Regions from separate parts of the Streptomyces malachitofuscus genome, predicted to be linked through region 1. Evidence: predicted binding sites of a transcription regulator. Region 1 holds the regulator's gene; the other holds the start of a gene.
The links. Region 1 encodes HspR, which represses chaperone genes until heat shock. Its sites were predicted from a motif close to TTGAGNNNNNNNNNCTCAA; they were not measured.

Region 1 (15,684 bases):
CCCGATCGAGCGCGAGATCACCGAACGCAGGCGGCTGACCATGGAGTTGGCGGAGACGTTCGAGCCCTTCATAAGGCTCGGCGCGCCCCTGACGGAACCGGTCCACTCCATCACTGTGCTCGAAGGCCTCGACCGCATCAACGAGGCGCTCGACCTGGCGACCTCCCAATGCCGGCACGAAGTCCTCACCGTCCAGCCGAAGAACCGTCACCCGGAGCAGCGCCTGATCGAGGCGCTGGAGCGCGACCGGCCACTCATCGAACGCGGGGTGCGAATAAGGACGCTCTACCAGCACACCGCACGGTACAACCCCGAACGCATCGCCTGGACCGAGCAGTTCGCTGACGGCAAGGTGGAGTACCGCACCATCGACGAGCTCGTCGAACGCCTCATCATCTGCGACGACACCGTCGCCTTCATCCCCGTCCGGGACGACCGCCAGGTCGCCCTCGAACTGCGCCACCCCGGCCTGGTCCGCTACCTCATCAAGGTCTTCGAGTTCATGTGGGGCCGGGCGGTCCCGCTCACCGCCGGCACCCCGTACGAGACCGCCGCGGACGGCCTCACCGACATCCAGCACTCGATAGCCAAACTGCTCGTCGAGGGACACGTCGACGAGGCCATCGCGCGCCGCCTCGGCATGAACGTCCGCACCTGCCGGGCCCACATAGCGAAACTGGCCACCGCGCTCGGCAGCGGCAGCCGTGCCCAACTGGGGTATCTGATCGCACAGTCGGGCATTCTCGAGCAGGACCACTGAGCGGGGGGCGACCAGCATGAGCGGCGACGCGCCACGCGAGGCCACCGAGGCGCTGCGGGCGAAGGCACTGGACCTGTACGCCCGCGCCCTGGACGAGGGCCACCTGCCCGCCGCGACGGACGCGGATGCGCCCCTCCTGCTCCGCCTCGGCCTCCTCCGCCCCACCCAGGACGACCCCGCGCGGCTGGAGCCGGTCGCACCGCACCTGGCCCTGCACCGGCTGCTGCGCGCCTCCGAGGACCGCGTCGCCGAGGAGCGGCGGCGTCAGGAACGGCTCGCGGAGACCCTGGCCCCGCTGCTGCGCGCCCGTGAACCGGTGGAGCAGCAATCCTCCCTCGTCACCCGGCACAACGGCATGGAGCGCATCGGGCTGGTCATCGGCGAGGCGATGTCCGACGCCACGGAACTCCTCGCGGTCCAGCCGTACCGCAGCTACGTCCGGTTCGACCCGGCCGTCCACGAGCCCGCCATCCGGCGCGACCAGGCCCTGCTGGACCGGGGCGGCCGCATCCGCGCCCTGTACCAGCACACCCTGCGCCACGCGCCCTCGCTGGCCTGGCGTTACGAACGCCTCAGCGGCGACGTCGAGGCGCGCTCCCTGGACGAGATCACCGACCGTCTGGTCATCGTCGACCGCGAGGTCGCCTTCATCCCGGCCGGCCCCGAACGCTCCACGGCCCTGGAGGTCCGGCACCCGGCGATCGTGACGTTCCTGGTCACCACCTTCGACCGGCTGTGGCACCTCGCCTCGCCCATGTACCCGGAAGCGGACCGGAAGCCCACCCTCAACGGAGTCACCCCGCGCCAGCGCGCCATCGCCGCCCTGCTCGTCGAGGGACACACGGACGCCGTCATCGCCGACCGGCTCGGCATGAACATCCGCACCGCGCGGGAGCACATCGCCAAGCTCGCCGCGGTGCTGGGCAGCAGCAGCCGCGCGCAGCTCGGCTACCTCATCGGACGGTCGGGGATCCTCGACCAGGGGGAATGACCACCGGCGGCCGTGCGCCGTCCAGCCCCGCCTGCGCGATCCGCACCCCCAGCTGCGTACGGCTCGCCGCCCCCAGTGTCTCCGACAGGCGGGCGATGTGGGCCCGGCACGTCCGCACGCTGATGCCCAGCCGCTCCGCGATCACCGCGTCCTGGTGGCCCTCCGCGAGCAGCGCCGCGATGGACTGCTCCCGGTGCGAGATGCCCTCGATGCCGGTGTCGGGCAGCGGGGCGGTCAGCGGGATGGCGAGCCGCCACAACCGCTCGAAGACCGTGCCCAGGTACTCCACCAGCGCCGGGTGGCGCAGCTCCAGCGCCATGGTGCGCTCGGAGTTCGCGGGGATGAAGGCGACCGTGCGGTCGAAGAGGATCAGCCGCTCGATCACCTCGTCCAGCGTGCGTGCCTCCACCGCGTCGCCCATCAGCTCCAGGTAGGACAGCAACCCGTGCCCGTGCCGGGCGACATGGGTGTACAGGTCCCGCATCCGCACGCCCCGCCCGCGCAGCGCCATCGCCCGGTGCAGGCCCTCCGACAGCTCCGCCTCCCGCCGGATGCCGCCGGGCTGGACGGTGAGCACCTCGCTCGTGCACGCCTGGGTCGCCTCGTCCATGGCGGCCTGGATCCGCGCGAGCCCGTCCAGCACCCGGATCGCCGGGCCCTCCGCCGCCGAGGGTGCCGTGAGCACCTGACGGCCCAGTCCGGCGTACCGCTCGAACGCCTCCACGGCGGACCCGACCCGGCGTCGGCTCGCGCTCACCTCGTCGTACATCTCGCGCAGCAGCCGGGTCATGACCTCCTGCGGTGCGGTCGGCACGAGCCAGTCCATGTCGTCCGGGTCCGGGTGCAGCAGGGCCAGCTCCAGCAGGCACGGCACCGGTCCCGCCTCCCGCCGGGGCAGCCGTCCGCGCCGTACGGCCCGGGAATACACGCGATCCCCGGCCTCGCACAGTCGGTCAGCACCGTGTGGATGCCCGTCCGTCCCGTGCCCGGCCATCGCCCATCCCACCCCCGGTTCCAGCTCCTCGGCCGGTCGGCCCGCCTCGGAGTGCCAGCGCTCTCCGCAGGCGCAACTATGCGCGGACCGTCCCCGCTCCCGCAACGTGACTCCGCTCGCCCGCCGCCCCGGAATGCCATGTAAAGCATGTTTTATGGACCCCACCGCTTGCTCGGCGTGCAACAAGCTGAAGGTGGCGACGGGGTGACAGCCCGTGCATGCTGGACGAAACGGAAGCCGACCACTTCCGCACGCAAGTGGCCTTTTGCACTGGCCATTTCGGCACGGTGGAACGCAACGGGGCACGGCCGAGCGCCGGGAGAACGCCCTCATGGACGCGCGGTCGGCCTGCCACGAACCCCTGGGGGAGCACAGAAGAGTGATACGCGTGGGCATACTCGGCTGCCGAACGCCGGAACGGGCGGGCGTCCGGCACATCCTGGAGACCGACGACCGGATCACGGTCGTCGGCGACGGCACGGTGGAGCAGGCGCCCAGCCTCGTACGGTCGACGCGGCCGGACGTCCTCGTCGCCAGTCACCACGACCCGGACGAGGCACTGGCGGCCCTGCGGGCCCAGCGCGCCGCCGAGCCCGCCCGCGTCGTGCTGGTCGGCCGGCTGACGGACCGGGCCACCCGCATGCTGTTACGGCTCGGCGCCCGCGGGGTCCTGCTGCGCGAGGACGGTGCGCGGCACCTGCCGTGGGCGGTCCGGGCCGCCGCCGCGGGCAGTGTCGCACTGGCGCCGACCGCCGCCGGGTTCGTGGTCGACCAGTACGTACGGCCGGGGCAGCCGGCCGAGGAGGCCGTCGCCGCACGGAAACTGCTGGCCTCGCTCAGCCCGCGCGAGCGCCAGATCCTCGAACTGGTGAGCAACGGCGCGTCGAACCCGGTCGTGGCCGAAACGCTGAGCATCAGCGGCCACACCGTGAAGGACCACATCCGGGCGATCTACAACAAGCTCCTCGTCGGCAACCGCGTCCAGGCCGCCCGGATCCTGTGGCAGGCCGACAGCGCACCGGGACGGACGGCACAGCACACCACGGCGCCGGCCGGCCACCCCGGAGACGGCATAGTGGGCCGGCCGCGCTGAGGCCACCCGCCGGCCGGAGGACCGGGGGTGGCTGGAAGGCGACGGGCGGGGTTACTTGAGCTTGAGTTCCGCGCAGGCCGACTTGAATTCCGCCGTGCAGATGTCGGACAGCTCGTAGATGTTGTCCGCGATGACGGTGTCCTTGATGTTGTCCTGCGTCAGGGCGACCACGGGGACGAGCTGGGCGGGGATGTCCTTGTCGGTGGGGCTGTCCACCCGCTCGCGGGTCAGCGCGTCGAACTGGATGTCACGGCCCTGGACCCTCGCCACGGCCATCTCCGCGGCGCTCTCGGCCTCCTCCGGGTAGGACTTGTACACGCTCATGTACTGCTCGCCGGTGATGATGCGCTGCACCGCCGCGAGTTCGGCGTCCTGGCCGGTGATCGGGGGCAGGTCGGTCACTCCGGCCGCCTGCAGGGCCTTGACGATGCCGCCCGCCATGCCGTCGTTGGCGGAGTAGACCGCCTCGATGTTCTCCGCGCCGATCGCGTTGATCGCCTCGGTCATGTTGGCCTCGGCGTTCTCCGGCTTCCAGTCCTTGGTGTCGTAGGACTTGGCGATCGTCACCTTGCCCTTGAGCTCGGAGAGCGCGCCCGCCTTGAACTGCTTGGCGTTGGGGTCGGTCGACGAGCCGTTCATCATCACGATCTTGTCGGTGATGCTCAGGTCCTCCCCGAACGCCTCCAGCAGGGAGCGGGCCTGCACCTCGCCGACCAGCTCGTTGTCGAAGGAGATGTACGCGTCGATCGGACCCTCGGCCAGCCGGTCGTAGGCGATGACCGGGATGCCCGCGTCCTTGGCCTTCTTCACCCCGTCCGCGATGGCGTGGGAGTCGACCGCGTCCAGCACGATGACGTCGACCTTGTCGTCGATCATCCGCTGCAGCTGGTTCGCCTGCTTGCCGGCGTCCGCCTCCGCGTTGGCGTACTCGACCTTGCCCTTGCTGTTGGTGAGGGACTCCACCTTCGTCTTGAAGATGGGGTAGTCGAACTGCTCGTACCGTGTGTTGGCCTTCTCCGGGAGCAGCAGCCCGACGGTGATGTCGTCGCCCTTGGCCGGGCTCGCGTCGTCGCTGCTCTCCGTCGCGTTGAGCACGCCGCAGCCGGCGAGCATGACGGACATCGAGGTGGCGGCCACGGATATGGCGATACGACGCATGCGAGGGCTCACTTCAGGTGCGTTTTGGACGTGGGCACAGCTTTGCGACCCATGTGACTGAAAAGCCAACGCTTCCGCCCCCATCGGAGTCAAGGGCAGCCACTTAACGAGATGGACACGACACGGTGCGCTGAACTCGTGTGTGACCTGCGAAGGCACGGCAAGGATCATCTGGACACGCAGCCATACCATAGTCACAGACGGGGCCGGACAGAAGGGAAGGGGCCCGGTGGGCCGACGAGTTCGTCGGTCCACCGGGCCCCTTGCCCCACGTCAGCCGCGCGGTCAGTCGGACTGCTGCCGTTTGGGCCGCCACACCACCAGCGCGCTGGTCTGCTGCACCTCCTGGTACGGCACCAGGTCACGGCGGTACGAGGCGTGCACCGCGGCCTCGCGCTGACGCATCGTCGCCGCGGCACCGTCCAGCGCGTCCTCCAGCTCGGCCACCCGGGCCTGGAGGGCCGCGACCTGGTTCTCCAGTTCGATGATGCGCTTGATTCCGGCCAGGTTGATGCCCTCGGTCTGCGACAACTGCTGCACCTGACGGAGCAGTTCGATGTCACGGGCCGAGTAGCGGCGGCCCCGGCCGGCCGTACGGTCCGGGGACACCAGTCCCAGACGGTCGTACTGGCGCAGGGTCTGCGGGTGCAGGCCGGAGAGCTGGGCCGCCACCGAGATGACGTAGACCGGGGTGTCCTGGGTCAGTTCATACGGATTGCGTCGACGGCCGTCCATCTGAAATCAAGCTCCCTTCGCGGCCTGGAACAGCTCCGCCCGCGGATCCTCGTCCGCGGTCGCCTCGCGATACGCCTCCAGCGCGTCACGAGCCTTCCCCGACAGGTCCCCCGGAACACTCACCTCGACGGTGACCAGCAGATCGCCGCGGGTGCCGTCCTTGCGGACCGCGCCCTTGCCCCGCGCCCGCATGGTGCGGCCGTTGGGCGTGCCCGGCGGCAGCTTCAGCGTGACCGGCGGACCGCCGAGCGTCGGAACCCGGACCTCGCCGCCGAGGGCCGCCTCGGCGAACGTCACCGGGACCGTGACGGTCAGATTGTCACCCTTACGGCCGAACACCGGGTGCGCGCCGACGTGCACGACGACGTACAGGTCACCGGCCGGCCCGCCGCGCTCGCCCGGGGCGCCCTTGCCGCGCAGCCGGATCCGCTGCCCGTCGCTGACGCCCGCGGGGATGCGCACCTGCATCGTCCGCGAGGACTTGGCCCGGCCACTGCCCTTGCAGACCTCGCAGGGGTCCTCCGCGATCAGACCGCGGCCCTTGCAGTCGGGGCACGGGTCGGTGAGCGAGAAGCCGCCGCCGGAGCCCCGCGCCACCTGCCCGGTGCCGACGCAGGTCGGGCACACGCGCGGTGTGCCGTTCTTGTCGCCGGTGCCCGAACAGGCCTTGCAGGCCGCCTGCGACGACATCCGCAGCGGGACGGTCGCACCCTCGATCGCCTCGGTGAAGCTGAGCGTCACCTCGGACTCGATGTCCTGACCGCGCCGCGGCTGGGTGCGCGTGGCCCCCGTGCCGCCGCGGTTGAACAGGCCCCCGAAGACGTCACCCAGGCCGCCGCCGAAGCCGCCGCCCGCCTGGCCGCCGGGCTGACCCCCGAAGAGGTCACCCAGGTCGAAGTTGAAGGAGCCGCCGCCCGCGCCCGGCCCCGGACGGAATCCGCCGTTGCCGAAGAGGGCGCGCGCCTCGTCGTACTCCTTGCGCTTCTTGGGGTCGCCGAGGACGTCGTTCGCCTCGGAGATCTCCTTGAACCGCTCCTCCGCCTTGGTGTTGCCCTTGTTGGCGTCCGGGTGGAACTCGCGGGCGAGCTTCCGGTACGCCTTCTTGATCTCGGCCTCGGTGGCGTCCTTGGGGACGCCGAGGACCTTGTAGTAGTCCTTCTCGATGAAGTCCTTGGTGCTCATCCCCGACGTCCCTCCTTCCCTGCGTCAGCTCCCGCGTCAGCCCTCGTCCGGGCCACCGCTCTCCTTGTTCTCCGAGCCGTCCTGCTCCTCGGCCTGCTCCTCGGCCGGCTTGACCGGCTGCGCGCCCGGCTGCGGCTCGGCGACGGCCACCCGCGCGGGGCGGATGGTGCGCTCGCCGATGCGATACCCGGGCTGCAGGATCGCCACGCACGTCGTCTCGGTGACGTCCGGCGCGTAGCTGTGCATCAGCGCCTCGTGGATCGTCGGGTCGAAGGGCTCGCCCTCCTTGCCGAACTGCTGGAGGCCCAGCTTGGCCACCGTGGTCTCCAGCGACTCCGCGACGGACTTGAAGCCGCCGACCAGCTCGCCGTGTTCGCGGGCGCGGCCGACGTCGTCGAGCACGGGAAGCAGCTCGGTCAGGAGGTTCGCGACGGCGACCTCCTTGACCGCGACGCGGTCCCGCTCGACCCGGCGGCGGTAGTTCTGGAACTCGGCCTGGAGGCGCTGGAGGTCCGTCGTGCGCTCGCTGAGCGCCGTGCGTGCCTGGTCGAGCTGCGCCACCAGGGCCGCTTCACGGCCCGTGTCCCCGGCCGGGGCCGCCGTGTCCTCCGCGGAGGGCGTGTCGGCGGCCTTCGGCTCGGCGTCGTCGGTGGGTGCGCCGGAGGGGACGTCGGGCTGCTGCGACTGCTCGTCGAAGCCCGGGGTCTCCTCGGTCACGCCGCACCGTCCTTCCGGTCCTCGTCGACGATCTCGGCGTCGACGACGTCGTCGTCGGCCTTGGCCTCCCCGGCACCCGCACCGGCGGACGCGCCGCCGGCCGCCTGGGCGCCCTGGGCGTCGGCGTACATGGCCTGGCCCAGCTTCTGGGAGACGGCCGCGACCTTCTCCGTGGCGGTGCGGATCTCGGCGGTGTCGTCGCCCTTGAGCTTCTCCTTCAGCTCGGCGACGGCCTCCTCGACCTCGGTCTTGACGTCACCGGGGACCTTGTCCGCGTTGTCCGCGAGGAACTTCTCGGTCTGGTAGACGAGCTGCTCGCCCTGGTTGCGGGACTCGGCGGCCTCGCGGCGGGCGTGGTCCTCCTCGGCGTACTTCTCGGCCTCCTGGCGCATCCGGTCGACCTCGTCCTTCGGCAGCGAGGAGCCGCCGGTGACGGTCATCTTCTGCTCCTTGCCGGTGCCGAGGTCCTTCGCCGTGACGTGCATGATGCCGTTGGCGTCGATGTCGAAGGAGACCTCGATCTGCGGGACGCCGCGCGGCGCCGGGGGCAGACCGGTCAGCTCGAACATGCCGAGCTTCTTGTTGTACGCGGCGATCTCGCGCTCGCCCTGGTAGACCTGGATCTGCACGGACGGCTGGTTGTCCTCGGCCGTGGTGAAGATCTCGGAGCGCTTCGTCGGGATCGTGGTGTTGCGCTCGATCAGCTTGGTCATGATGCCGCCCTTGGTCTCGATGCCGAGGGACAGCGGGGTGACGTCGAGCAGCAGGACGTCCTTGACCTCGCCCTTGAGCACACCGGCCTGGAGCGCGGCGCCGATGGAGACGACCTCGTCCGGGTTCACACCCTTGTTGGCCTCCTTGCCGCCGGTCAGCTCCTTGACGAGCTCGGCGACGGCGGGCATACGGGTGGAACCGCCGACGAGGACCACGTGGTCGATCTCGTTGACGGAGATGCCGGCGTCCTTGATGACGTTGTGGAACGGCGTCTTGCAGCGCTCGAGCAGGTCCGCGGTCAGCTGCTGGAACTGGGCGCGGGTGAGCTTCTCGTCGAGGTGCAGGGGGCCCTCGGCGGAGGCGGTGATGTAGGGCAGGTTGATCGTGGTCTCGGTGGACGAGGACAGCTCGATCTTCGCCTTCTCGGCGGCCTCGCGCAGGCGCTGGAGCGCCATCTTGTCCTTGCCGAGGTCCACGCCGTGGCCCGACTGGAACTGCTTGACCAGGTAGTCGACGACGCGCTGGTCCCAGTCGTCACCACCGAGGTTGTTGTCACCGTTGGTGGCCTTCACCTCGACGACACCGTCGCCGATCTCCAGCAGCGAGACGTCGAAGGTACCGCCGCCGAGGTCGAAGACCAGGATGACCTGCTCGTCCTTGTCGAGCCCGTACGCCAGGGCGGCGGCCGTCGGCTCGTTGACGATGCGCAGCACGTTCAGACCGGCGATCTCGCCGGCCTCCTTGGTCGCCTGGCGCTCGGCGTCGTTGAAGTACGCCGGGACGGTGATGACCGCGTCCGTGACCTTCTCGCCCAGGTACGACTCGGCGTCGCGCTTCAGCTTCTGCAGCACGAAGGCGCTGATCTGCTGCGGGTTGAAGGGCTTCCCGTCGAGCTCGATCTTCCAGTCGGTGCCCATGTGGCGCTTGACGGACCGGATGGTCCTGTCGACGTTCGTGACCGCCTGACGCTTGGCCACCTCGCCGACGAGCACCTCACCGTTCTTGGCGAAGGCGACGACGGACGGCGTGGTCCTGGCGCCCTCGGCGTTGGTGATGACGGTGGGCTCGCCGCCCTCCAGAACGCTGACGACGGAGTTAGTCGTGCCCAGGTCGATGCCGACCGCACGTGCCATTTCGATTCCTCCAGCTGACTTGAGTGGAACGGACTCAAGCATGCATGACGCCCGCCGCAGGGTCAACAGAGCTGAGTCGAGCGGACTCAACTCTTATCCGTTCCTTACACGCAACTGCCCCGTGACCTGCGACGACGCACTGGAAGATCGTTGACGAGGACGGAAAACAGGGGTGACGGGAAGGCGTACGAACGCCAGGACGACCACCGCGGCGACCGCCGCCACCCACAGCACCGCACCCCCGGACAGCCGTCCGATGTGCACGCCCACCCCCACCAGTACCCCGCCCAGGGAAGCCACACCGAGCAGGACGGCCACCGCGCGGGGGGCGATCCCCAGCCGTCGCAGCCGGTGCCCGAGATGGTCCGGCCGGCCGCGCGTCACCGGCCACCGGGCCAGCCGCCGCGCGAGCACCACCAGCACGGCGTCCGCGCACGCCACCGCGGTCAGCGCGTACAACACCCCCGCGCCGGCCCCGATTCCCTGCCCGGCCCGCACGAACACCGCCGCCGCGGCGATCACGAACCCGGTGAACAGCGAGCCGCCCGCCCCGAGCGCCGCCCGCGCGGGATGCCAGTTGTGCAGCAGGAACCCGGCGAGCGCGGCGGCCAGCACGCCCAGCAGCACCGCGACCCCGTCCATCAGCTCGGCCGCCGCGCAGGCCGCCACCCCGAACGCGGTCACCGCCCCCACCGTGCCCGCCACCCCGTCGGCGTGGTCCAGCCCCCGGAAGGCGGCGGTGACGGCGACGATCCACGCGGCGGCGAGCGCCCCGCCCGGCACCCCGGTCCACTCGTACGGCACGACGAGCGCCGCCGCCACGGCCGTACCGGCCGGCGCGACCCACCACCGCAGCCGCCACATGTCCGCCGCCAGCCCGAGCACGCCCACGCACGCTCCCGCGGCCAGCAGCCGCCCCACCCCGGTGCCGAGCGGCGCGACGCCCGCCGCGTCACCGGCGGCCGCGAGCAGGCCGGTGGCCAGCCCCACGGCCACTCCCCCGGACAGCGGCAGCGGGCGCCGCCGTCTGCGGTCCAGGATTCCCAGGAGCAGGGCGGGGGCCCGCAGCAGTCCCGTGAGAAGGGCGGACAGCAGCAGGGCGGTGGCGGCGGCGGCGATCCCGTAGAGCACGGATATAAGTTAGGGGCGTATGGACCGATTTGGCGCGAATAACACGATCGGATCCCGGACGCCATCCGGGACACCTCCGAGGGCCGCCTTGGTAGGCAACCCTCAGCGATTCAGATCACCCCGTGCCCGGCTACAGTGCGGCCGGGGATCGGGGTAGTCTCAAACGGACTGCATAAGTTACCGCTTAGTAATCTCGGGAATCCGGTAGTGGAACCCCGAGGACATCCAGAACACCGGAACATCCCTCTCCAAACCCTCGCAGGCCCGAGGAGCCCCCATGCAACTCGCCGCGATCATCGTGTCGCTGGTCCTGACCGTGGTCGGCGTCGCGCTGCTCGCACGCGCGATCGGCCAGTTCGTCCGGTACTTCAAGCTGGGCCAGCCGGTCCCGGCCGGCGCCCGGACCGACAATCCCTACCAGCGCAGTGTGACCCTCGTGCGGGAGTTCCTCGGCCACACCCGCATGAACCGGTGGGGCATCGTCGGATTCGCCCACTGGTTCGTCGCCGTCGGCTTCCTGACCCTGCCGCCGACCCTCGTCCAGGCCTTCGGCCAGCTCTTCCAGGCCGACTGGGTGCTGCCGGTCATCGGCGGCTTCCTGCCGTTCGAGATGTACATCGAGTTCATCGGCGTGATGACCGTGATCGGCATCGCCGTGCTCATCGCCATCCGGCTGCTGAGCCTGCCGACCCGCCCGGGCCGCAAGTCCCGTTTCACCGGCTCCAAGTCCGGCCAGGCCTACTTCGTCGAATCCGTCATCCTCACCATCGGCCTGGCCATCTACGTGCTGCGCGGCCTCGAGGGCGCCCTGCACCACGTCGACGGCTACGAGGCGGCGTACTTCGCCTCGTACCCGCTGGTCCTGGCCTTCGACGGCCTGTCGGTCGAGACGCTGCAGAACCTGGTCTACCTGGTCGCCATGATCAAGGTCGGGACCTCGTTCGTCTGGATGATCGTGGTCTCGCTCACCCTCAACATGGGCGTCGCCTGGCACCGCTTCCTCGCCTTCCCCAACATCTGGTTCAAGCGCGAGGCCGACGGCGGCACCGCCCTGGGCGCGCTCCAGCCCATGACGTCCGGCGGCAAGCCCATCGACTTCACCGACCCCGGTGACGACGACGTCTTCGGCGTCTCCCAGGTCGAGCAGTTCTCCTGGAAGGGCCTGCTGGACTTCTCCACCTGCACCGAGTGCGGCCGCTGCCAGTCGCAGTGCCCCGCCTGGAACACCGGCAAGCCCCTCTCCCCCAAGCTCCTGATCATGTCCCTGCGCGACCACGCGCACGCCAAGGCCCCCTACCTGCTGGCCGGCGGCGGCAAGACCATGGAGGGCGAGGAGAAGGCCTCCGAGGAGCAACTGGCCGGCGTCCCCGCCGCCGCCCTCGCCGAGGCCGAGCGCCCGCTGATCGGCACCGCCGAGGAGAACGGCGTCATCGACCCCGACGTCCTGTGGTCCTGCACCACCTGCGGCGCCTGTGTCGAGCAGTGCCCCGTCGACATCGAGCACGTCGACCACATCGTCGACATGCGCCGCTACCAGGTCATGATCGAGTCCGCGTTCCCCTCCGAGGCGGGCACGATGCTCAAGAACCTGGAGAAGAAGGGCAACCCCTGGGGTCTGGCGAAGAAGCAGCGCCTGGAGTGGACCAAGGAGGTCGACTTCGAGGTCCCCGTCGTCGGCAAGGACATCGAGGACCTCTCCGAGGTCGAGTACCTGTACTGGGTCGGCTGCGCCGGCGCCCTGGAGGACCGCGCCAAGAAGACCACCAAGGCCTTCGCGGAACTCCTCCACATCGCGGGCGTCAAGTTCGCGATCATGGGCGGCGACGAGAAGTGCACCGGTGACTCCGCCCGCCGCCTCGGCAACGAGCCCCTGTTCCAGGAGCTCGGCATGGAGAACGTCTCCGCGCTGAACATGGCCTTCGGCGAGGAGATGGACGACGAGGGCAACTTCACGGAGGAGTCGAAGAAGCCCAAGTCGGCGAAGAAGATCGTCGCCACCTGCCCGCACTGCCTCAACACCCTCGGCAACGAGTACCCGCAGCTCGGCGGCGACTACGAGGTCATCCACCACACCCAGCTGCTCCAGCACCTGGTGGACGAGGGCAAGCTGATCCCGGTCACCCCGGTCGAGGGCCTCATCACCTACCACGACCCGTGCTACCTGGGCCGCCACAACAAGATCTACACGCCCCCGCGCGAGATCATCGGCAGGGTCCCCGGCCTGCGCAACGAGGAGATGCACCGCCACAAGGAGCGCGGCTTCTGCTGCGGCGCCGGCGGCGCCCGGATGTGGATGGAGGAGCGGATCGGCAAGCGCATCAACAACGAGCGCGTCGACGAGGCGCTGGCGCTGAACCCCGACATCGTCTCCACCGCCTGCCCGTTCTGCCTGGTCATGCTGACCGACTCGGTCAACGGCAAGAAGAACGACGGCAAGGCCAAGGAATCCATCCAGGTCGTCGACGTCGCCCAGCTGCTGCTGGAATCCGTCAAGACCCCGGTCGACCCGGCCGGGGACGAGGAGAGCGAGAACGCTCCGGAACCGGAGCCGGTGAAGTAACTCGCCGCCGACCGGCGGGAGAAGGGGCCGTCCGACAGGGCGGCCCCTTCGCCGTGCCCGGCCGACCCTCGGCCGTGTCCACGCGGCCCCTTCGCCGTGCCCGGCCAACCCTCGGCCGTGTCCACGCGGCCCCTTCGCCGCGCCCCGGCGTCCCTCAGCCGTGCATGCCCAGGTGCCGCATCGCCGTATCAGCGCGCCCTCATGCCGTGCCCGCAGGGCCCCTTCGCCGCGCCCCGGCGTCCCTCAGCCGTGCATGCCCAGAGCCCGGGCGTCCCTCGGCCGTGCATGCCCAGGCGCCCATCGCGCCCTTCGCGCGGCGCCCTCGCCGTGCCCCGCCACCGGGACCCTCGAAGTTGACCGAACAGACGTACAACCCTCCCGGCCCGCCGCCGGTCTCATGATCGCCGAACCTCCGGTGAACCGCGGGACAACTCCCGGCGAACCCGGACGGCCCCGGCACCTCATCGACTCCGGATGCCCGCCAGGCATCCCTCGCATGCCGCAGGGAGAACCCGCATGCACCGACACACGAGACTCGCCCTCGCCTCGGCCACCGCCGTCGCGCTCACGGGCGGTCTGCTCACCCTCGTCGCCTCGCCCGCGACCGCCGCCGACGCCACGCACGTCGCCATGGCCGACTTCAACGGCGACGGCCGGGGCGACGTGGCCACCTCGGCCCTGGGCGCCCACGTCGCCGGCAAGGCCGAGGCCGGACAGTTCGCCGTCCTCTACGGCACCTCCACGGGAGTGTCGTCCGCCAAGCGCCACACCATCAGCCAGAACACCAGCGGTGTCCCCGGCGGCGCCGAGACCGGGGACAACTTCGGCTACGACCACGCCTACGCCGACTTCAACGGCGACGGCTACGACGACGTCGCCGTCTCCGCCCCGTACGAGGACCTCGGCAGCGACAAGGACGGCGGCCTCCTCACCATCCTGTGGGGCTCAGCCTCCGGCATCACCGGCAAGAGCATCACCGTCAACGACCCGGCCCCCTCCTCCCACGACCTGTGGGGCAAGAACCTCGCCGCCGGCGACTTCGACGGCGACGGCAAGGCCGACCTGGCCGTCGGCACCGACCACGCCACCCTCCACGTCTTCAAGGGCGGCTTCACCACCACCGGCAAGTCCGGCGGCCGCTACACCGTCACGCCGCCCATCCAGGGCGCCGAGGCCGACGGCCCGCTCAACCTGACCGCCGGTGACGTCGACGGCGGCGCCACCGACCTGGTCGTCGACGGCTTCGAGACCACCTCCGAGTACGGCTGGAACCGCAACTTCTTCATCCCCGGCTCGAGCACCGGTCTGAAGGCCTCCGCGGCCAAGTCCCTGAAGCCCGGCGTCATCACCGCGATCGGCGACATCGACAAGGACGGCTTCGGCGACATCGTCAGCGGCGCCTACTGGAACTCCACCACCGAGGACGGCACGCCGATCCCCGACTCCGCCAAGGGCGGCAAGGTCTGGGTCACCTCCGGCTCGGCCTCCGGCCCGCTCACCGCCTCCGCCACCGGCATCACCCAGGACACCGGCAACGTGCCCGGCGGGTCCGAGGGCAACGACTACTTCGGCTACGAACTCGACCTCGGCGACATCAACGCCGACGGCTTCCTCGACCTCGCCATCGGTGTCGCCGGCGAGAACATCGGCTCCGAGGCCGACACCGGCATGGTCATCATCCTCTACGGCACCGCGAACGGCCTGAACACCTCCTCCGGCGGCCAGTCCTTCCACCAGAACAACACCGGCGTCCCGGGCGGCAACGAGGACAACGACGGCTTCGGCCTGGACGTCAAGCTCGACGACGTCACCGGCGACGGCAGGGCCGACCTGATCGTCGGCTCCGCCGAGGACAAGGGCGACGGCGCGATGGTCTACATGCCGTCCAACGGCACGAAGATCACCACGAGCGGTTCCCGCTTCATCGGCGCGGGCACCTCCGGCATCTCCACGGCGGGCACCCCGTACTTCGGCTCCAACTTCGCCGACTGACCGAGCCCCGCGTCTCCGTCCTCCGTAGGACCGGACCGACCCGCACCCCTACGGAGGACGGACAACGGGCCTGACGACCCCTTAGGGGATGTCACAGCTCGGCCGCAAAGCCCTGCCCGAAAGCCGGGGTCCGGCACGCGGCCGCCGGGGACCAGGTACGTTCGATGACGTGGCTGGATTCAGGATGGGACGCGGCCGGAACAACAACGGCGCTCCGCACGCGCGACCGCAACACCCCCCGCACGGGCAGCAGACGCCGCCGGGGCCGTCGTACGGCTACCCGCAGGCGCCGCAGCCGCCGTCGTCGTACGGCAGCGGCAACGGGGGCGGCAGCCCCTGGCCGCAGGCGCACGGCGGACGCGGTGGCTACGGCGGTCAGGGCGGGCACGGCGGTCACGGCGAGCCCGAGTACTTCGGCGACGGCGCCCACCCCCACGGCGGCGCCCCGCACGATCCGTACGCGGCGAACAACCCGGGCCACACCCAGGCCTTCTCCATCAACGACGACCCCTACAACCAGGGCG
Region 2 (15,684 bases), on a different contig from region 1:
AGGCCGGTGATCGGGTCGATCACGGTCTGCGTGGTGCGCGGCACGTTCAGCGCGGCGAGCAGCAGTCCCCGGGTGGCGGCGGCCTGCTGGACGGCGGCGTCCAGCTCGGCGAGCGCGTGGGCTCCGGAGCCGGCCCGGGGCGGGGTCCGCTCGGCGAGCTGTTCGGCGACCCGGTGCAGCTGGGTGATGGCGGTGGAGTACGCCCGATGCGCTTCGAGAGCAGTGCTCTTCCCGGAGAGCGCCGCTCTCCGTACGGCCGCGACGGCGTCGAGTTCGTCGCGCAGCGTCTGCGAGGTGTCGGTGTCGGCGCGCAGTTCCTCGACCTGCCGGTCGACCCGGGCGCTGTGCTGCTCGGAGGGCGCCTTGGACTTGGGGCGGCCGGCCGCGATGTAGGGGACGACCTCGTCGCGCTCGTCGGCGAGGGAGTGGGCGAGGGTGAGGGCGTCCTGGGTCTGCTCGGCGAGCGTCACCAGATCCTGCGAGTCGCCGAGCTGCCCGGAGGCGGCGACGACGGACGGGGCCCCGGCCCCGGCGATCGCGGCGGCCACCACGGCCACGGCGACGATCAGCCGGTTGCGTACACGGGTGGGGCGGCCCCTGCCGACGGTGGGCTTCTGCTCCGCGTCTCCCGTGGGGGCCGTCTGCTTGTCCTTGCGACGAGGCCGCGTCTTCTGCACCGGTGCTCGCATTCCTGACTCGTGTACCCGTGGGCCCGGGTGACGCTCCGTCAACGGGTGCGGGCGTTCACCCCGAGCCCGTGACCGTGCTCGGACAGCGAGGCGCCCCCAACGCTCCCCGACCCTCCCAGTGCCCGTGGACAGCGGATGCGCATCACCTGACCCGCCACTCGAAGGAGTGAACATCGGACGTGAGTTGGGGAGCAAGTCCCGCGAGGGCCCGCAGCCGCCGTGTGCGGCACGCCGGTTGGACGTCTGCGGCGGGCGGTGGCAGTATTCGCCGCCACGCCTTCCCGGAGGCCTGCAATCCCTCCCAAACCAGGCGCCTGACCTGCAAGGCTGCGGGGATCCGGCGACCGTTGCCGGTCTTTGACGGTCGTTGTGGAGGGCTCGTGCAGACTGGTGGGGTGCGTACTGAGCTGGTTTCGGAGCCGGGTGATCCGGGCCGCCCCAACGAGGACTTCGCGAGCGTCGGGCTCCCGGCCTCCGGGCAGGGCGGTTCGCTCGTGGTGCTGGACGGGGTCACACCACCGGGTGACGGGGGCGGCTGTCTGCATTCCGTGCCCTGGTTCACCGCCCGGCTGGGCGGCGCGCTGACCGAACTGACCGTTTCCCTCCCGGATGTTCCCCTCGCCGAGGTGCTGTCCCGCGCCCTCGCGCGTACCGCCGGGAGCCACGCGGCAACCTGTGACCTTTCTCACCCGCGCACACCGCAGGCAACGGTGGTGCTGGCCCGCTGGTCGCCCGACTCGGTGGAGTACCTGGTGCTGTCCGACTCGGCGCTGCTCGTCGAGGCGCCGGACGGCACGGTCACCGCGCTGCTGGACGACCGGCTGGACCGGCTGCCCCGCTCGGCCCTGGCCACCCACGCCCTGGTGGACAGCACGCTGCGCAACAAGGAGGGCGGCTTCTTCACGGCGGCGGCGGACCCCTCGGTGGCCTCCCGCGCGGTCACCGGTTCGCTGCCGCGTGGTGAGGTGCGCACGCTCGCCGCACTGACCGACGGTGCGGCACGCTGGGTGGAGAGGTTCCGGGAGGGCGACTGGACGGACTGCGTCACCCTGATCCGCAAGGAGGGCCCGCAGGCCCTGGTGGACCGCGTGCGTGCCCTGGAGCGGGCGGACGCGGACCGGGTGCCTGCGCGACGGGGCAAGACGCACGACGACGCCACCGTCGTCTACGTGGAGCTGTCACCCCGCTGACGAGGCCTCCGTCGCCCGCCGGTCACTTCTCCATCCCCCGGTTCAGCTGGTTGAGCAGCCGGGCGAGTTCCGTGACCTCGGCGGGGTCCCAGTCGGCCAGCCGGCCGGCGTAACGGGCACGGCGGGCCTCGCGGACCCTGCTCACCCGCTGCTGCCCCTCCTCGGTGAGGGCGACCAGCCAGGCGCGGCCGTCGGCGGGGTCCGGCTCGCGGCCGACGAGTCCGAGTTCCTCGAGCGCCCTCAGCTGGCGGGACATCGTGGCCTTGCCGACGCCGATGTAGGCGGCGAGCTCGGTCGCCCGCTGGCGTCCGCACTCATCCAGACGGACCAGCAGCCCGTAGGCGGACGGCTCCAGGTCGGGGTGGACCGCGCGGGCCATCTCCCCCTGGCTGGCGCGGGCGCGGCGCAGCAGCACCGTCAACTCGCGTTCCAGCGCGAGGAAGCCGGGCCGCTCCACATCGGACGCGGGCCCCGGGGAGGCGGCGGGTTCTCCGCCGCCGTTTGCGTCATCGTGCACGTCTGCCCCTGCCTCGGTTTCCCGTTCTGAAAGTTTCCCGCCAAGTGGCGACGTCGCCGCAGCTCCACCAGTATTTCGCAGGCGTAGACCAACGGCAGCGCGCGGCCCGGCCCGTGGCCGTCGTGGTCCGCGCGCACGATTTCTCTACCAGGCGATTACGTGGCATGCCCACTACATGCGATGTGGGTCACATTCCGGGTTCGCCCCCACCGACCTTTCGGAGATGCGTCATGCCTGTGCACAGATCCGGCCTCACCCGCATACCCGCGCTCGCGACCGCCGGGGCGGTCCTGCTCGCGGTCCTCTCCCTCCCCCGCGCGGCCGGCGCGGCCGAATCCGCCCCGACCGTCCCCCCGCGCGGCTCCGCCCACATGGGCATGGGCGTCGTCGCCCACGACGGCAGCGGCGGCCTGCCCACCTCACGCTCCACCCAGACGGAGGGCGTGGACGTCTCCAGTCACCAGGGCAACGTCGCCTGGCCGACGCTGTGGAAGAGCGGGGTCCGGTGGGCCTACGCCAAGGCCACGGAGGGGACGTACTACACCAACCCGTACCACTCCCAGCAGTACAACGGCTCCTACGACGTCGGCATGATCCGCGGTGCGTACCACTTCGCCACGCCCGACACGGCGAGCGGCGCCGCCCAGGCCGACTACTTCGTCGACCGGGGCGGCGCCTGGTCCGCCGACGGACGGACCCTCCCGGGCGTGCTGGACATCGAGTGGAACCCGTACGGCGACGCCTGCTACGGCAAGTCGCAGAGCTCCATGGTGAGCTGGATCCGTGACTTCCTGAACCAGTACCGGGCCCGCACCGGGCGAAGCGCCGTCATCTACACGGCCACGAGCTGGTGGAAGCAGTGCACCGGCAACTACGCCGGCTTCGCCGCCACCACTCCCCTGTGGATCGCCCGGTACGCCTCCACCGTGGGCGAACTGCCCGCCGGATGGGGGACGTACACGATGTGGCAGTACACCTCGACCGGTCCGACCGTCGGGGACCACGACCGCTTCAACGGCACCGTCGACCGGGTGCGGGCCTTCGCCCAAGGCTGACCGGCCCCGGCCGACCGGCGCGGGCACGGTGAAGGCCCGGGCCTCCCTCACGGGACCCGGGCCTTCCCCTCCGGCCACCTCCGTCACACGGCGACCGGAACCTCCGGCGCCGCGCCGTTCACGGCCGGCGTCAGCGCCAGCTCCAGGACCTGGCGGACATCGGTGACGGCATGGACGTCGAGCTTGTCCAGCACCTCCGCCGGGACGTCGTCCAGGTCGGGCTCGTTGCGCTTGGGGATGATCACGGTGGTGATCCCCGCGCGGTGCGCGGCGAGCAGCTTCTGCTTCACCCCGCCGATCGGCAGCACCCGCCCGGTCAGCGAGACCTCACCGGTCATCGCCACGTCCGTACGGACCAGCCGGCCGGAGAGCAGCGAGGCCAGGGCGGTGGTCATGGTGACGCCCGCGCTCGGGCCGTCCTTGGGCACCGCACCCGCCGGGAAGTGGATGTGCACGCCCCGGTCCTTGAGGTCGCCGACCGGGAGCTCCAGCTCGGCGCCGTGGCTGCGCAGGAAGCTCAGCGCGATCTGCGCCGACTCCTTCATCACGTCACCCAGCTGGCCGGTCAGGGTCAGCCCGGACGCGCCCGTCTCCGGGTCGGCCAGGGAGGCCTCGACGTAGAGGACGTCCCCGCCCGCGCCGGTCACCGCGAGACCGGTGGCGACACCGGGGACGGCGGTACGGCGCTCGGCCGGGTCCTGGGCGGACTCGGGCACGTGGTGCGGCCGGCCGATCAGGTCCCGCAGGTCACCCTCGGTCACGGTGAAGGGCAGTTCCCGCGCGCCCAGTTCGTGCTGGGCCGCGATCTTGCGCAGCAGCCGCGCGACGGACCGCTCCAGGGTGCGCACACCGGCCTCGCGCGTGTACTCGCCGGCCAGCTTGCGCAGCGCGCCCTCGTCGATCGTGACCTCGTCCTCGGCCAGTCCGGCACGCTCCAGCTGGCGCGGGAGCAGGTGGTCGCGGGCGATGACGACCTTCTCGTCCTCGGTGTAGCCGTCGAGGCGGACCAGCTCCATGCGGTCCAGCAGGGCCTCGGGGATGGCTTCGAGGACGTTGGCCGTCGCGAGGAACACCACGTCGGACAGGTCGAGCTCGACCTCCAGGTAGTGGTCACGGAAGGTGTGGTTCTGCGCCGGGTCCAGGACTTCCAGCAGGGCCGCGGCCGGGTCGCCGCGGAAGTCGGAGCCGACCTTGTCGATCTCGTCCAGCAGGACGACCGGGTTCATCGAACCGGCCTCCTTGATCGCGCGGACGATCCGGCCGGGCAGCGCGCCGACGTACGTGCGGCGGTGGCCGCGGATCTCGGCCTCGTCACGGACGCCGCCGAGGGCGACGCGGACGAACTTGCGGCCCATCGCGTGGGCGACGGACTCGCCGAGGCTGGTCTTGCCGACGCCGGGCGGGCCCACGAGGGCCAGTACGGCACCCCCGCGCCGTCCGCCGACGACCCCCAGACCCCGGTCGCTGCGCCGTTTGCGCACCGCCAGGTACTCGGTGATCCGCTCCTTCACGTCCTGCAGGCCCGAGTGCTCGGCGTCCAGTACGGCCTGGGCACCCTGGATGTCGTAGGCGTCCTCGGTGCGCTCGCGCCACGGCATCTCCAGGACCGTGTCGAGCCAGGTGCGGATCCAGGACCCCTCCGGGGACTGGTCGGAGGAGCGCTCCAGCTTGTCGACCTCCTTGAGCGCGGCCTCGCGGACCTTCTCGGGCAGGTCGGCGGCCTCGACGCGGGCGCGGTAGTCGTCGGACTCCTCGCCCTCCTGGTCGCCGTTCAGCTCGCGCAGCTCCTTGCGGACGGCCTCCAGCTGGCGGCGCAGCAGGAACTCGCGCTGCTGCTTGTCGACGCCCTCCTGGACGTCCTTGGCGATGGTCTCGGCGACGTCCTGCTCGGCGAGGTGGTCGCGCAGCTGCTGCGTGGCGAGCTTGAGCCGGGCCACCGGGTCGGTGGCCTCCAGCAGGGCGGTCTTCTGTTCGGTGGTGAGGAAGGGCGAGTAGCCGGAGTTGTCGGCGAGCGCGGAGACGTCGTCGATGGCCTGGACGCGGTCGACGACCTGCCAGGCGCCGCGCTTGCGCAGCCAGGCCGTGGCGAGCGCCTTGTACTCCTTGACGAGCTCGGTCACGTGCCCCGGCAGCGGCTCGGGCACGCTCTCGTCGATGCGGGTGCCTTCCACCCACAGGGCGGCGCCCGGCCCGGTGGTCCCGGCGCCGATGCGCACGCGGCCGCGGCCGCGGATCAGCGCGCCCGGGTCACCGTCGGCCAGCCTGCCGACCTGCTCGACCGTGCCCAGCACACCGGTACCGGCGTAGGTCCCGTCGACGCGCGGCACCAGGAGCACTCGTGGCTTTCCCGGTTCGGTACGGGCGGCGGCCTGGGCGGCCTCCACCGCGGCGCGCACCTCGGAATCGCTCAGGTCCAGCGGTACCACCATCCCGGGCAGCACGACCTCGTCGTCGAGCGGCAGCACAGGCAGGGCGAGCGGTGTGGACTCAGCAGCCATGATCTCCCCTTCGGCAGTCAAGTTGAGCTATGCCGACTCAATGCAGGGGAGCCGCCGAATGTTCCCGGTGCTCCGTTCGCTCTGAGCGATCACCGTCCCGGGGCCCTGAAGGACCGTGAACGGCACGGAAACACGGCTGTCAGGATGAACGCATGCCCACCCCGTACGACATTCCCGAAGCCCCCGAAGTCCTGGACCGCCGCGAGGGCCCGTACGGCGAGGTCGTACTGCGCAGGCACGGCGGCCTGCTGCAGATCATCGCCAACGGCTGCTTCCTGATGGACACCTCCGACGGCCGTTCGGAACGGCGGCTCGTCGACGCGGCCCTGGCCGCCCTCGGCGAGCGCACGGCTCACCCGCGGGTCCTGATCGGCGGTCTCGGGGTCGGCTTCTCGCTCGCACACGCCGCCGGCCAGTCACGCTGGGGAGGGATCACCGTGGTGGAGCGCGAACCGGCCATCATCGAGTGGCACCGCGCGGGGCCGCTGACCGGGCTCTCCGCGCGAGCCCTGGCCGACCCCCGCACGAAGATCGTCGAGGCGGACCTCGTCCGTTACCTCGCTGAGACGTCCGACACGTTCGACGCGCTGTGCCTCGATATCGACAACGGGCCCGACTGGACCGTCACCGAGGACAATGAAGGGCTCTATTCACCGGCCGGACTGGCAGCCTGCGCAAGGGTGTTGAAACCGCGCGGAGTGCTCGCGGTCTGGTCCGCAAAGCCCTCCCCGGAATTCGAGGGAACCTTGCGGAATGCCGGGTTCCGACAGGTGCGTACCGAAGAGATCCCCGTTGCCCGGGGCGTTCCGGACGTCGTGCACATCGGCGTCCGCCCTGGATAGCAAAGCCACGGTGAATCCCCGTACGCTGCTGCCCTGACGCCGATCATTCAAGCGTCAATCGCAGTGATGCGCAGACGACGGATCACCCCACGGATTCCGGAAAAAGCACACCTCAGGGGCGGGCGATGGAGCAGACACACACCTCCCACAACGGCACGGCGACGACCACCCCCGGCGCGCAGCGCCGGGTCCTGGTGGTCGAGGACGATGCGACGATCGTGGACGCCATCGCGACCCGCCTTCGCGCCGAGGGATTCCTGGTGCAAACGGCGAGCGACGGCCCGTCCGCGGTCGACACGGCGGAGGCCTGGCAGCCCGACCTGCTGATCCTCGACATCATGCTGCCGGGCTTCGACGGCCTGGAGGTCTGCCGCCGCGTGCAGGCCCAGCGTCCTGTGCCCGTGCTGATGCTCACCGCGCGGGACGACGAGACCGACATGCTGGTCGGGCTGGGCGTCGGCGCCGACGACTACATGACCAAACCGTTCTCCATGCGGGAGCTGGCGGCCCGCGTGCATGTGCTGCTGCGCCGCATGGAGCGCGCGGCGCTCGCCGCCACCACCCCGCGCAGCGGCATCCTGCGGCTGGGCGAGCTGGAGATCGACCACGCGCAGCGCAGGGTGCGCGTGCGCAGCGAGGACGTGCATCTGACGCCCACCGAGTTCGACCTCCTGGTGTGCCTGGCGAACACGCCCCGCGCGGTGCTCTCCCGTGAGCAGCTGCTGGCCGAGGTCTGGGACTGGGCGGACGCCTCCGGCACCCGGACCGTGGACAGCCACATCAAGGCGCTGCGCCGGAAGATCGGCGCCGAGCGCATCCGCACCGTGCACGGCGTGGGCTACGCCCTGGAGACGCCGACGCCATGAGCGAGGGTCCGGCCGGACGCAGAGGCCCCGGGGGTGCACAGCCCTGGGGCGGTGTACGCCCGTTCTCGATCAAGACCAAGCTGGGTGCGCTGGTCGTCGTCTCCGTGCTGATCACCACGGGACTGTCCGTGATCGCGGTGCACACCAAGACGGAGCTGCGCTTCATCACGGTCTTCTCGATGATCGCCACGCTGCTCATCACGCAGTTCGTGGCGCACTCGCTCACCGCGCCGCTGGACGACATGAACGCCGTGGCCCGGTCCATCTCGCACGGCGACTACACCCGCCGGGTGCGGGAGAACCGGCGGGACGAGCTGGGCGACCTGGCCCAGACGATCAACGTCATGGCCGACGAGCTGGAGGCCCAGGACCTCCAGCGCAAGGAGCTGGTGGCCAACGTCTCGCACGAGCTGCGCACCCCGATCGCGGGCCTGCGCGCGGTGCTGGAGAACATCGTCGACGGCGTCACCGAGGCCGATCCCGAGACGATGCGCACGGCCCTGAAGCAGACGGAGCGGCTCGGACGCCTGGTGGAGACGCTTCTGGACCTGTCCCGCCTGGACAACGGGGTCGTCCCGCTGAAGAAGCGCCGGTTCGAGGTGTGGCCGTATCTGTCGGGCGTGCTCAAGGAGGCCAACATGGTCTCCTCGGCCCGCGCGGGCATGGCCTCCGGATCCGGCAGCCACACCCGGACGGACGTACATCTGCACCTCGACGTGTCGCCGCCCGAGCTCACCGCGCACGCCGACCCCGAGCGCATCCACCAGGTCGTCGCCAATCTCATCGACAACGCGGTCAAGCACAGCCCGCCGCACGGCCGTGTGACGGTCCGGGCGCGGCGCGGCGCCCAGCCGGACTCGCTGGAGCTCGAGGTGCTGGACGAGGGCCCGGGCATTCCGCGGACGGAGTGGCGGCGGGTCTTCGAGCGGTTCAACCGCGGCAACGTCAACCGCCCGCACGGGCCGGGCAGCGACGGCGGCACGGGTCTCGGCCTGGCGATCGCCCGCTGGGCCGTCGATCTGCACGGCGGCCGGATCGGAGTGGCCGAATCCGAGCGGGGCTGCCGGATTCTGATCACTCTTCCGGGAGCACCATCCGTACCAAGTTGACGTAAAGTTCGAAGCGGAGCCGCAAGATCCAAACGTGTCGGCGCTGACGGACACGTGTGATCAGGCACAGGCCCGCGCGCACCGCGCGCCAGGCCGTGGCCGAGCGATGCCCGATGCCACCGGAAGTACCGGAACCTCGCTTGTTTCCCGCCATTTCCCGCGCCGAAACACGCGTGGGGATGTGACTTACACGACGATGAACGGGCCCGGCCTGACCTTCTCGCTCCGGGGGGCGTAGCCTTTATTTCCGCTGTCCATCATCTTGCGAAGCGGAAGAGGGCGGTTGACGCCGTGTCGCCACAGTCCCCCAGTAACTCGAGCATCTCGACCGACACCGACCAAGCGGGCAAGAACCCCGCTGCGGCCTTCGGTGCCAACGAATGGCTCGTCGACGAGATCTACCAGCAGTACCTCCAGGACCCGAACTCGGTGGACCGAGCCTGGTGGGACTTCTTCGCCGACTACAAGCCGGGCGCGCCTGCGACCTCGGCTCCGGCGGGTACCGCGGCCGCGGGGGCCGCGGGAACCACCACCCCCGCGGCCCAGCCCGCCGCGCCCGCCCCTGCGGCCGCGCGGCCCGCTGCCGCGGCACCGGCACCCGCCGCCCGGCCGGCCGCCGCCAAGGCCCCGGCGCAGGCCGCCGCGCCGGCGCAGGCCGCCGCGCCCGCCGCGAAGCCGGCTCCCAAGGCGGAGCCCGCCGGCGAGGCGAAGACCGGCCCCGAGCAGGTGACCCTGCGCGGTCCGTCCGCCGCCGTGGCGAAGAACATGGACGCCTCCCTGGAGCTGCCCACGGCCACGTCCGTGCGCGCGGTCCCGGTGAAGCTGCTGTTCGACAACCGCATCGTCATCAACAACCACCTCAAGCGGGCGCGCGGCGGGAAGATCTCCTTCACGCACCTCATCGGCTACGCCATGGTGCAGGCCATCAAGGCCATGCCGTCGATGAACCACTCGTTCGCCCGCGTGGACGGCAAGCCGACCCTGGTCAAGCCGGAGCACGTCAACCTCGGTCTGGCCATCGACCTGGTCAAGCCCAACGGCGACCGCCAGCTGGTCGTCGCGGCGATCAAGAAGGCCGAGACGCTGAACTTCTTCGAGTTCTGGCAGGCCTACGAGGACATCGTCCGTCGTGCCCGCGACAACAAGCTGACGATGGACGACTTCACCGGCGTCACGGTCTCCCTGACCAACCCCGGCGGCCTCGGCACCGTCCACTCCGTGCCGCGCCTGATGCCCGGCCAGTCGGTGATCCTGGGCGTCGGCTCGATGGACTACCCGGCGGAGTTCCAGGGCACCAGCCAGGACACCCTGAACAAGCTCGGCATCTCCAAGGTCATGACGCTCACGTCGACCTACGACCACCGGGTGATCCAGGGCGCCGCCTCCGGCGAGTTCCTCCGCTCGGTCGCGAACCTCCTCCTCGGCGAGAACGGCTTCTACGACGAGATCTTCGAGGCGCTGCGCATCCCCTACGAGCCGGTCCGCTGGCTCAAGGACATCGACGCCTCCCACGACGACGACGTCACCAAGGCCGCGCGGGTCTTCGACCTGATCCACTCCTACCGGGTCCGCGGCCACGTCATGGCCGACACCGACCCGCTGGAGTACAAGCAGCGCAAGCACCCCGACCTGGACATCGTCGAGCACGGCCTCACCCTGTGGGACCTGGAGCGCGAGTTCGCCGTCGGCGGCTTCGCCGGCAAGTCCCTGATGAAGCTGCGCGACATCCTGGGCGTGCTGCGCGACTCGTACTGCCGCACCACCGGCGTCGAGTTCATGCACATCCAGGACCCCAAGCAGCGCAAGTGGATCCAGGACCGCATCGAGCGCTCGCACACCAAGCCGGAGCGCGAGGAGCAGCTGCGCATCCTGCGCCGGCTGAACGCGGCGGAGGCCTTCGAGACCTTCCTGCAGACCAAGTACGTCGGCCAGAAGCGCTTCTCCCTGGAGGGCGGCGAGTCCGTCATCCCGCTGCTCGACGCGGTGCTGGACTCGGCCGCCGAGTCGCGTCTGGACGAGGTCGTCATCGGCATGGCCCACCGCGGCCGGCTGAACGTGCTGGCCAACATCGTCGGCAAGTCGTACGCGCAGATCTTCCGCGAGTTCGAGGGGAACCTCGACCCGAAGTCGATGCACGGCTCCGGCGACGTGAAGTACCACCTGGGCGCCGAGGGCACCTTCACCGGCCTGGACGGCGAGCAGATCAAGGTCTCGCTGGTCGCCAACCCCTCGCACCTGGAGGCGGTGGACCCGGTCCTCGAGGGCGTCGCCCGCGCCAAGCAGGACATCATCGGCAAGGGCGGCACGGACTTCACCGTCCTGCCGGTGGCCATCCACGGCGACGCGGCCTTCGCGGGCCAGGGCGTGGTGGCCGAGACCCTGAACATGTCGCAACTGCGCGGCTACCGCACCGGCGGCACGGTCCACGTCGTGATCAACAACCAGGTCGGCTTCACCGCCGCCCCGGAGTCGTCGCGCTCGTCGATGTACGCCACCGACGTGGCCCGCATGATCGAGGCGCCGATCTTCCACGTGAACGGCGACGACCCGGAGGCGGTCGTGCGCGTCGCGCGCCTGGCCTTCGAGTTCCGCCAGGCGTTCAACAAGGACGTGGTGATCGACCTCATCTGCTACCGCCGCCGCGGTCACAACGAGTCGGACAACCCGGCCTTCACCCAGCCGCTGATGTACGACCTGATCGACAAGAAGCGCTCGGTGCGCAAGCTCTACACCGAGTCCCTCATCGGTCGCGGCGACATCACCCTGGAAGAGGCCGAGCAGGCGCTGCAGGACTACCAGGGTCAGCTGGAGAAGGTCTTCACGGAGGTCCGTGAAGCCACCTCCCAGCCGACGACGGTCGAGCCCTCGGAGCCGCAGGCGGAGTTCCCGGTCGCCGTGAACACCGCGGTCACCACGGAGGTGGTCAAGCGGATCGCCGAGTCCCAGGTGAACATCCCCGACCACATCACCGTCCACCCGCGTCTGCTGCCGCAGCTGCAGCGCCGGGCGTCGATGGTCGAGGACGGCACGATCGACTGGGGCATGGGCGAGACCCTCGCGTTCGGCTCGCTGCTCCTCGAGGGCGTCCCGGTACGCCTCGCGGGCCAGGACTCCCAGCGCGGCACCTTCGGCCAGCGTCACGCGGTCATCATCGACCGCAGCACGGGCGACGAGTACACCCCGCTGCAGTACCTCTCCGAGGACCAGTCGCGGCTGAACGTCTACAACTCCCTGCTGTCCGAGTACGCGGCGATGGGCTTCGAGTACGGCTACTCGCTGGCCCGTCCCGACGCGCTCGTGCTGTGGGAGGCGCAGTTCGGCGACTTCGTGAACGGCGCGCAGACGGTCGTGGACGAGTTCATCTCGTCGGCGGAGCAGAAGTGGGCCCAGACCTCCGGTGTGGTCCTGCTCCTCCCGCACGGCTACGAGGGCCAGGGCCCGGACCACTCCTCGGCCCGTCCGGAGCGGTTCCTGCAGCTCTGCGCGCAGAACAACATGACGGTCGCGATGCCGACCTCGCCGTCGAACTACTTCCACCTCCTGCGGTGGCAGGTGCACAACCCGCACCACAAGCCGCTGGTCGTCTTCACCCCGAAGTCGATGCTGCGCCTGAAGGCCGCGGCCTCGAAGGCGGAGGAGTTCACCACGGGCCAGTTCCGCCCGGTGATCGGCGACGCCTCGGTCGACCCGGCCGCGGTCAAGAAGGTCGTCTTCACGGCCGGCAAGGTCTACTACGACCTCGAGGCCGAGCGGCAGAAGCGCGGCGCGACGGACACGGCGATCATCCGCATCGAGCGCCTGTACCCGCTTCCGGGTGCGGAGCTCCAGGCGGAGATCAAGAAGTACCCGAACGCCGAGAAGTACCTGTGGGCCCAGGAGGAGCCGGCGAACCAGGGTGCCTGGCCGTTCATCGCGCTCAACCTGATCGACCACCTCGACCTGGCGGTCGGCGCCGATCTGCCGCACGACGAGCGTCTGCGCCGCATCTCGCGGCCGCACGGCTCGTCCCCGGCGGTCGGCTCCGCGAAGCGCCACCAGGCCGAGCAGGAGCAGCTGGTGCGCGAGGTCTTCGAGGCCTGACCGGCGGCAGTACGCGCGCGGGCCGCACCCCTCTCACGGGGGGTGCGGCCCGCCCCGTTTTCCGGCACATATCCTTGTCCTCATGTACTTCACGGACCGTGGCATCGAGGAACTGGAGAAGCGGCGCGGCGAGGAGGAAGTCACATTCGAGTGGCTGGCCGAGCAGCTGAGGACGTTCGTCGACCTCAACCCCGACTTCGAGGTCCCGGTGGAACGCCTGGCCACCTGGCTCGCCCGCCTGGACGACGAGGACGACGAGTAGGCGGTAACTGCGGGCAGTCCTGCCGCTCCCGGCGCTCCCGCGGGCAGTCGTGCCTCCCCCAGTGCTGAAAGGCCTGGGAGGTGCCAGCACCAGCACCAGCACCAGCACCAGCACCAGCACCAGCACCAGCACCAGCACCAGTGCACATCACCTCGGCGCGCTCCCCATCCCAGCCGACGGATCCCCCGAACGAGTGTCTTGACTTTCCCCTGCCGCGATATATCGTGAATCACGAAAGACGCGATATGGCGCGTCGTCGGGGTACGCCCGTTCCCAGGAGGTCGTCACCATGCCCGAGTCGTCCGTGGCGGAGCCCACAAAGCTCACCTTCGACGCCCCCGTGACCGAACTCCACGTACGCATCGTCAACGGAACGGTGAACGTGGTGGGGACCGACGAGAGTTCCGCCCGCCTGGAGGTCTCCGAGATAGACGGACCACCCCTGGTGGTGACCCACAAGGACGGCACCCTCACGGTGGCCTACGAGGACCTGCCCTGGAAGGGCTTCCTCAAGTGGCTGGACCGCAAGGGCTGGCGTCGCAGCGCGGTCGTCTCCCTGGCCGTACCGGCACGGACCCGCGTCGAGGTCGGCGTGGTCGGCGCCGCCGCCGTCGTCTCCGGCATCCGGGGTCCCGCCGCCGTGAAGGGCGTCGCGGGCGACACCACCCTCGTCGCCCTCTCGGGGCCGGTCCGCGCGGACACCGTGTCGGGGAACGTGGAGGCCCAGGCCCTCACCGGCGACCTCCGCTTCGCCTCCGTCTCCGGCGACCTCACCGTCGTCGAGGGCTCCGGCTCCTCCGTACGGGCGGACACGGTCAGCGGTTCCATGATCGTGGACCTGGACACCGACGGCCCCACCGACGTGAAGCTGACCAGCGTCTCGGGCGAGATCGCCATCCGACTGCCCGACCCGGCGGACGCGGAGGTCGAGGCCAACACCGCCAGCGGCGCGATCTCCAACGCCTTCGACAACCTCCGTGTGCAGGGCCAGTGGGGCGCCCACAAGCTCACCGGCCGTCTGGGCACGGGCAGCGGCAAGCTGCGCGCCACCACCGTCTCCGGCTCCATCGCCCTGCTGCGCCGCCCGCCCGGTGAGGACCAGCCGGACCCTCGGGACGGCACGGGAGACAACGCCGGTACGACCGACAAGAAGGTGCTCTGACATGCCCCCCGTCTTCGCCCACGGACGCCTCCGCCTGTATCTGCTGAAGCTGCTGGACGAGGCACCGCGTCACGGTTACGAGGTGATCCGCCTGCTGGAAGAGCGCTTCCAGGGGCTGTACGCGCCCTCCGCGGGCACGGTCTACCCGCGGCTGGCCAAACTGGAGGCGGAGGGCCTGGTCACCCACACCACCGAGGGCGGCCGCAAGGTGTACTCCATCACGGACGCGGGCCGGGCCGAGCTGGCCGACCGCAGCGGCGAACTGGCCGATCTGGAGCTGGAGATCCGGGAATCGGTCGCCGAACTGGCCGCCGAGATCCGGGCCGACGTCAGCGGCGCGGCGGGCGATCTGCGCCGCGAGATGCGGGCCGCCGCCGGCAAGGCCCGCCAGTCCCGCGGCACCGGTACCGGCACCGGCACGTCCGACGACGAGGGTGGCCTGGGCGACTTCGCGGTCTTCGGCGACAAGGACGCCTGGCGCGCCGCCAAGGAGGAGATGCGCCGCGCCAAGCAGGAGTGGAAGGAACAGGCCCGGCGCGCCAAGGACGAGAGCCGGCGCTCCCGCGAGGAGGCCCAGCGCGCCCGCCGCCAGGCCAAGGAGGCCCAGGACAGGGCCCAGGAGGAGGTGCAGCGGATCATGCGCCAGGTCCAGGAACAGGTGCAGGACCACTTCGCCCGCGGTGACTGGCCGACCGGGCTGCGCGAGGGCCTGGGGGAACTGGCCAAGGGGATGGGTGAGTTCGGCAAGGACTTCGGTTTCGGCCGCACCGGCACGGGAGCCTCCGGCCCGGGCTCCTCCGGTGCCGGCTCCGAGCCGTCGTACTCCCGGACGCCCGAGGACTTCCCCGCCGAGTACGCCCCGGCGTGGGCCCACGAGGACGCATCGGACTCCACCGGTGACCCGGCGCGTGATCTGGACCGGCTGCTGGACCGCTTCCGGGACGACATCCGGGACGCGGCCCGCGACCACGGCGTCACCGGGGACCAGCTCCGCGACGCCCGCCGCCACCTGTCGACGGCGGCGGCGCACATCGGGGCGATATTGCGCGCCCCGAAGGCCTGAGCCGTCGTCAGCCCGCCTTGGCCTGTCCGCCGTTGCCGTAGAGCACCCGCGTCACGGACTCGTACGTCACCCCGTGGTCGGCGAGGACCTCGGCGGGGACGCCGGGGCGGACGGTGAGGGCGAGCAGGATGTGCTCGTCGCCGATGTGACGGTCCCTGCGGGCGGTGGCGGCGCGCAGGGCCCCGGTCAGGACGTCCTTGGCCCCCTGCTCGAAGGGACGGTGCCCCGGCCACCGGACACCGTCCTTCCCGCCGCGGGACAGGGCGTCGGCCCCGTGCGCCTCCTCCACCCGGGCGACGACCTCCGGCACGTCGATCCCCAGCCCGGCGAGGGCGTCGGTCTCGGCCTGGG

Region 2: the regulator HspR is predicted to act here: its motif matches at 5,972-5,990, upstream of lon (endopeptidase La).

Annotation. Positions count from the first base shown of each region.
Region 1 is NZ_JBVIGA010000012.1:9,184-24,867, reverse strand. It holds gene ACZ44S_RS18680 (helix-turn-helix transcriptional regulator) at 1-760, shown strand, start outside; gene ACZ44S_RS18675 (helix-turn-helix transcriptional regulator) at 777-1,751, shown strand; gene ACZ44S_RS18670 (helix-turn-helix transcriptional regulator) at 1,714-2,745, opposite strand; gene ACZ44S_RS18665 (response regulator transcription factor) at 3,134-3,838, shown strand; gene ACZ44S_RS18660 (sugar ABC transporter substrate-binding protein) at 3,890-4,996, opposite strand; gene ACZ44S_RS18655 (heat shock protein transcriptional repressor HspR) at 5,282-5,731, opposite strand; gene dnaJ (molecular chaperone DnaJ) at 5,738-6,913, opposite strand; gene grpE (nucleotide exchange factor GrpE) at 6,950-7,630, opposite strand; gene dnaK (molecular chaperone DnaK) at 7,627-9,477, opposite strand; gene ACZ44S_RS18635 (MraY family glycosyltransferase) at 9,571-10,608, opposite strand; gene ACZ44S_RS18630 ((Fe-S)-binding protein) at 10,886-13,168, shown strand; gene ACZ44S_RS18625 (VCBS repeat-containing protein) at 13,685-15,160, shown strand; gene ACZ44S_RS18620 (Yip1 family protein) at 15,249-15,684, shown strand, end outside.
Region 2 is NZ_JBVIGA010000006.1:205,551-221,234, reverse strand. It holds gene ACZ44S_RS11335 (sensor histidine kinase) at 1-677, opposite strand, end outside; gene ACZ44S_RS11330 (protein phosphatase 2C domain-containing protein) at 1,085-1,879, shown strand; gene ACZ44S_RS11325 (MarR family winged helix-turn-helix transcriptional regulator) at 1,902-2,396, opposite strand; gene ACZ44S_RS11320 (lysozyme) at 2,627-3,451, shown strand; gene lon (endopeptidase La) at 3,535-5,949, opposite strand; gene ACZ44S_RS11310 (spermidine synthase family protein) at 6,102-6,791, shown strand; gene ACZ44S_RS11305 (response regulator transcription factor) at 6,917-7,657, shown strand; gene ACZ44S_RS11300 (HAMP domain-containing sensor histidine kinase) at 7,654-8,766, shown strand; gene ACZ44S_RS11295 (multifunctional oxoglutarate decarboxylase/oxoglutarate dehydrogenase thiamine pyrophosphate-binding subunit/dihydrolipoyllysine-residue succinyltransferase subunit) at 9,058-12,846, shown strand; gene ACZ44S_RS11290 (DUF6104 family protein) at 12,929-13,108, shown strand; gene ACZ44S_RS11285 (DUF4097 family beta strand repeat-containing protein) at 13,398-14,270, shown strand; gene ACZ44S_RS11280 (helix-turn-helix transcriptional regulator) at 14,272-15,333, shown strand; gene ACZ44S_RS11275 (Clp protease N-terminal domain-containing protein) at 15,341-15,684, opposite strand, start outside.